2 regions of the Limosilactobacillus sp. C0001E2 genome follow, and region 1 is predicted to be linked to the other one. Evidence: riboswitches for the same ligand, from Rfam matches in the RefSeq annotation. Region 1 holds a riboswitch; the other holds the start of a gene.
What was found. Region 1 has a riboswitch for thiamine pyrophosphate ahead of AC1EKL_RS05605 (ECF transporter S component). Riboswitches for the same ligand answer to the same signal wherever they lie in the genome.
Positions count from the first base shown of each region.

Region 1 (3,175 bases):
GTTCAATTTGTTGTTCTAATTTGATTGCTGTCATCTTTCTCAAATGAGCAACTTCTGCATATAGGTGTTGCATCGTCTGCCAATAATCAATTTCATCAAGCGGTTTGTTCTGCGCCCAGGAAATTCCTTCTAGGCCATCACTCTCAATAAAAATTCGCTCTGCAGGAACCTGTTGAGCAACATTTTGAACTGCCGAATCATTAAAGACATCCGGCCCCACTGAAAACCAAGTATTAGGCACCGCTAGATACTGTTGTAAGTAATGTTTTGCTGAATACCAGTGAACCAATTTATGCACGGCTGGAAACTTCTGAATCTGCTCCAAAAATCCCCGCTCACAGCCCTTAACATGCAAAACAACCGGTTTATGATCAGTAGCTGCTAATTCCAATTGTTTTTGAAAGACTGGGCGTTGGATATCTAGCGGCACATCTGTCCAGGTCGTATCCAGTCCAATTTCACCAATCACCGAAACCCGTGCTAATAAACCCGTGTCAACCTTTTCCTGCCTTGCTTGCCATGGATGAATGCCATAACTTAATTTTTGTTGAGCATTCGCAATTTGGCGATTTCTTTCATACTCTGCGTCACTTGTCGAACTAATCGTACTTTGCATTTGGTGTTGCTGCTGCACCTGAATAATCTTCTGATGCTCATCGTTATGACAATGAATATCAATTAACATTAACGAACCTCAGGGGACAATGCCCGATCCAGTAAGTTCATAATCAACTTTACAAGCACCCCATCAAAGACTAATGATGACAGTGCTCCCGTAATAAACATCGCAATTTGTAAACTTACACTGAAGTGGTTCCATCCATAAATAAAGTATGAAGGGATAAAGCCACCCAAGTGGGCACCGAATGACCCCAACAGGACACTCCCCCAACTGCACCGTTCATAACGGGACTTTTTCGGAAAGAATCCCAATTCATTCCCGGCTCCTTGAATCAAGCCTTCCATAATCGTCAATGCTCCCCATTGGCCACCAAGAAACATTTCCACCATAGAAGCAATTGTCTCACCAACCACTGCAGAACCAATTGTTGGCACTAAATAGATTGCAATTGGTCCAGCCATATACCACAATCCCGAAAGTACCGTATCAACTAACGGGCCAATGCCTAATGGTGTTAGGAGCAACTTAACGGAGTTATAAACTGTATTAATTAACAGCATATAGATAACTCCAAAAAGGATCCCTACCAATGCTACTCGAATAACCGATGCTAAATTCCAATGTGTATAACGTTTAAACATAAAAATCTCCTTTGCATACTAATAACGTTAATACTTAAAAAGGCTCCCCCATCACGGAGAAGCCATTATTGGATATTTTACACATCAAATAATTGCTGTCTCCCTCCGCTAGTATTAACTAGATCAGGTTCTATGGGTATTTCTCAGCTAACTAAATAGCACCCCAGACAGGTTCACTTTTTTACAGGGACGATCATACCACATTACGGAGCCGAAAAAAAGGAGGGGAAAAGAACTAGCTTGTCTAGTTCATCTTCCCACTCCTTGTCATTAACGACTAGTCTTGGTCGTCAGCCTTTTGATCATCTTTCTTTTCGTCGGCCTTGTATTGGTCACTGTCGTCATCAGCAGCATCCTTGGCATCAACGATTTCCAGCTTGCCATCCTTCATTTCAGCAACTAAGTGCTTTGCATCAAGGTGGTCAAGGTAGTAATCCGTAACCTTGTCACGAATTTGTTGTTCGATGACCCGCCGCAGTGGACGTGCACCCATGGCTTCGTCGTAACCTTCGTCAATCAGGAACTTCTTCGCCGTTGGTGTAACCTTAACGTCCATGTCCTTCTTAGCCAACGTCTTGTTTACATCCGCAATCATTAAGTCAACAATCTTTTGCAGATCGTCCTTAGTCAAACTGTGGAATTCAACAATCGCGTTAAACCGGTTCAAGAATTCTGGACGGAAGTAAGTGGTCAACTTCTTGATCAAGTCTTCTTCATCCTTTTCGTCACCGAGTTTAACTGGAGCATCGTTGGAGTAACCGGCATTGGATGTCGCAATGATTACCGTATTCTTAAAGTCAACTGTGTTCCCTTGGCCATCTGTTAACCGACCATCATCTAAGACTTGGAGAAGCAAAGTAATAACTTGTGGATTTGCCTTTTCAATTTCATCCAATAGAATGATGGAGTATGGGTGACGACGAACCTTTTCAGTCAAGGTGTTGGAGTTATCATCGTAACCTACGTAACCAGCGGTCGTCCCAATCAACTTAGAAACCGCGGTCCGATCAGAGTATTCTGACATATCCAACCGGATAATATCATTCTTAGAGCCAAACATATCAAGGGCTAGTTGCTTAGCAAGTTCAGTCTTACCAACCCCAGTTGGACCAACGAAGAGGAAGCTCCCAATTGGCCGATTGCCTTCGTCAAAGCCAGCCCGGTTCCGCCGAATGGCCCGTGCTACTGCTTCAACAGCTTCGTCTTGGCCAATGACTTTGCCTTCAAGCCGCTTGTCCATTTCCTTCAAGCGTTGAACGTCACTTGCCCCGATCTTAGAAACCGGAATACCTGTCATTTGTTCAACTGCCGCTGCAACATCTTCCGGTGTAGCAGTGACTTATTCTTGCTTGGAGTGATCCTTGATTTGCTTCTTCAAATCAGCGATCTTGTCTTTAGCTTCTTGAGCAGCCTTGTAGTCTTCCTTCTTAGCAGCGTCCTTTTGCTTCTTTTCTTCTTTTTCAATTTCCTTTTCGATTTCCTTGACGTCCTTTACCGGGTGCTTAGCAGCCAGGTGAGCAGCCGTCATATCAATCAGGTCAATTGCCTTGTCAGGAAGTGACCGTTGTGGAATGTATTGAACAGAATAGTCAACCGCTGCTTGAAGAACGTCATCTGGCAACTTAACGTTGTGGTGACGTTCATACAAGTCCCGAATTCCCTTCAGGATGGCGAGTGTGTCCGCCTTGCTTGGTGCGTTGACAGTTACTGGGTTAAACCGCCGCGCCAAAGCAGCATCCTTCATAATAGTGTTCCGGTATTCATCTTGGGTCGTTGCCCCGATTACCGTGATTTCACCAAGTGACAATGCTGGCTTAATAATATCAGCCATTCCTTTAGAACCACTGTCAGAACCAGTCGAACCAGCACCGATGATTTGGTGAATTTCATCAAAGAAGAGGATAACATTGCC
Region 1 is NZ_JBWPXC010000004.1:88,045-91,219, forward strand. Features, by position in the region: gene AC1EKL_RS05600 (TatD family hydrolase) at 1-685, opposite strand, end outside; gene AC1EKL_RS05605 (ECF transporter S component) at 685-1,263, opposite strand; TPP riboswitch at 1,347-1,439, opposite strand; partial or broken gene AC1EKL_RS05610 (ATP-dependent Clp protease ATP-binding subunit) at 1,541-3,175, opposite strand, start outside.

Region 2 (3,175 bases), on a different contig from region 1:
ACTGCAATAGTTAAAGCAGGAAGCAAGGGAATAAGAAGTAATTTAATCAATGTCCGCAGTGAACAATGATGCAAAATTAGAAGGATTAGTGCAAAGAAAATTAATAGGAGGTTGGTGGCGATTTTACTGGTAAAAGATATTTCCAGGGAAATAATGATAATCAGTAGTAATTTTAGACTAGGATTCATGACTTGTCCTCCCTTGATATGACAATTGTCGGCAACTTAGATGGAGATGATAATTAATGAATGAATCGAGCCCCGTTAATTGATGACTAATAATCAGAATGGTTTGGGGTAAAACCTGTTGGCAGTTATGAATTAGGTCAATCACATTAGCAATGGATTGCTGATCCAGGCCACTGAATGGTTCATCAAGGAGCAGCAGTGGCTGGCCCATCATGAGCATCACCAGTAATTGAAGTTTCTTTTTTTGACCACCAGAAAGAGAATACACCACCTGATTGGTGAGATGTTGTAAACCTAACTTGTCAATGGCGTCTGCTAAACGGGAACGGTTAAAGTATGGATGGTGCCCATGCCTGAGACTAAGTTCTAGTTCTTCTTGGACAGTTACCTTGAGAAATTGATCATTGGCATTTTGAAAGACGAGACCCAGTGTTTGACCAAGCTGCGGTGGAGAATATTTTTTTAAAGGACGATCGAAAAGCTTAATAGTTCCATCAAATGGAATGATTTTAGTTAATGCCTTGAAAAAGGATGATTTGCCACTACCAGATTCACCGGTTAAAAGAGTCACCTTATTTTTAAAGATGGTGAGTTCCGGTTGCTGAATAAGTAATTGATTCTGTCGCCGTAAGGTGAAGTTATGTAATGAAACCGCGGCCGGATTGGTTGATTGAGGTGGGGTTGCTGAAAAGTTATTAGGCTGATTAAATCGATCCAACAATGTTTGAGTAGCAGCTGATGATAATGGTTGAAGATGGTTATTGAAATCAATGATTAGCGGATGAAGTGAATCATATGCGGCCAAATCGTGGTCGGCGATAATGATCGTTTTACCGGTTTGAAGGAGTTTCCGTAGTTGTTGAATGATCAAAGTTCGGTTATGAAAATCCAAACTCGCGAAGGGCTCATCCAAGAGGATGATTTGTGGATTCATTGCAATGATTACGGCTAAGCTCGCGCGTTGCTGTTCACCACCGGAGAGAGTTGTGAAGTGGCGGTCAGCAAGGTGTAAAATACCAACTTCTTCTAAAGCTTGTTGGGTTAGTTGGGGAATGCGCTGAGCGGATACTTGCCGATTTTCTAGTGCAAATTCGATTTCATGACGTGGTGTGTCTAAAGCAAATTGTAGTTCCGGATCTTGAAACATCATGGCACAGGTGGGGTGATCTGGGAGGTTCACGGAGCCTGATAAGTGTCCGCCGTACTTGGGGAGTAAACCGGCAATGATCTTGAGCAGGGTAGATTTTCCACAACCAGATTTGCCATAAAAAATAGTTAATTGACTAGTTGGAATAGATAATTGAGGAATATTGAGAATAGTTTGCTTTTTTTGATAACCAAACTGGAGTGATTCAATTGTAATTGGTGTTGTCATGATGACCTCGCAAAATAAAGAAACCCTGCCGGATCAAAATGTCCGCCAGGGTGGTAATTGTAAAATTAAAAAACAACCTTGTGATCTCCCTTCGCTGGTCCTAACCAGAGCAGGTTCGATGGGTATTTCTCAGCCGTGCGGCACCCCAGACAAAGATAATTAAATTTAGTTTCATCATAACGAAAGTAGCAATGAAGTGCAAGTAGGTAGAATAATTAACAGGCTGTGGAAAAGATGTGCACAACTCTGAGGGAGGCGTAGGTGCTGATTAGACAGCATTTGTGAATGGGAGGGAGTAATTATTAACAGGTTTCCACAAGATATTGTGGATAACTAATAAATCATCCACAATCATTTGGGGAAACGAGAGAGTAAGTATGTGAATTTGAAGGTGACGGAACGTGGGTTTAAAAAATTATTCATTCTGATTACGAAAAATAAGTAACATAAAGTGTAAAACCCGTTCCACAATTGGGAACGGGTTTCTTTTAATGTTGACTAAATAAATCAGTGAGGTAGTTCATGAATGTTTGCAGATAACGGTCTTTATCGACGTTTACAGCAACTTTAACGTTTGGATTTGGATCATTCAACTTGGCGTTATTACCAATTGTCCGTCCATAATTTGGTCCTTCGTGGACAACTCTCATGAAGAGACTGATGGTTTTAACGAAACTTGGATCTAAAGAGACCCCCACTGCTAATGGATCATGCAGAGCACAGCCATTTTTATCAATATCAAGATTGTAGTAAGCATCAATGTAGAAATCGGTGATATCAGCGTATGCTTTACCAGCAGCAGTTCCTAGATCACGCCATTTCTGCGTTTCCCGCTTGGTTAACAGTGTTCGCAGTGTGACATCCAAGCCAACCATCGTTAATGGTAAATCTGGGTTGGATAACACAATGCTGGCCGCTTCAGCGTCTTGATGGATATTTGCTTCAGCAGCTCCCGTCACGTTTCCTTCAACGGTTAACGCTCCACCCATGAAGGTAACATTACCAATCAATTTGGCGATTTCTGGATCCTTTTCTAAGGCTGCCGCAAGGTTTGTCATTGGACCGGTTGGTACAATAATTAAATCTTTGCCATACTTGTGGGCAGCTTCAATGTAAAAGTCAACACCAGATTGGCTTTCAACTTGACGTTGCGGATTTGGCAACTGAACTTCACCAATTCCATTCTTACCATGAATGTCAAGGGAGACCTGCATGACGTCAAAGTGGTCAGTTGTACTTGAATGAGCCAATCCCTTAAAAACCGGAACGTCAGTCTGACCAAGCAGTTCCAATAACTTGAGACTGTTTTGGGCACAAACGTCAATTAAATTATTGCCATAGGATGAAACGATCCCAATGAGATCCACATCCGGGGCCGCCGTTGCGTATGCAATTGCTAAAGCATCATCAACCCCAGTATCCAAATCTAAAATCATTTTTTTCTTTGCCATAACCGTACCTCCATTGGAATTAAATATACTTTTATTTTAAGCGACTAATAGAGAAAAGACAATCGAAACCAAGCGGTAGCGTTTTCGATGTTCGGATTATTCGTTAGCAATGAACATGATACAATGATGATAAAATGAGTTACAGATTAATAAGGGAGAAT
Region 2 is NZ_JBWPXC010000002.1:73,802-76,976, forward strand. Features, by position in the region: gene AC1EKL_RS02580 (energy-coupling factor transporter transmembrane component T family protein) at 1-188, opposite strand, end outside; gene AC1EKL_RS02585 (ATP-binding cassette domain-containing protein) at 178-1,563, opposite strand; TPP riboswitch at 1,633-1,721, opposite strand; gene AC1EKL_RS02590 (nucleoside hydrolase) at 2,052-3,014, opposite strand.
Region 2: another riboswitch for thiamine pyrophosphate. It lies ahead of AC1EKL_RS02585 (ATP-binding cassette domain-containing protein); the one in region 1 lies ahead of AC1EKL_RS05605 (ECF transporter S component).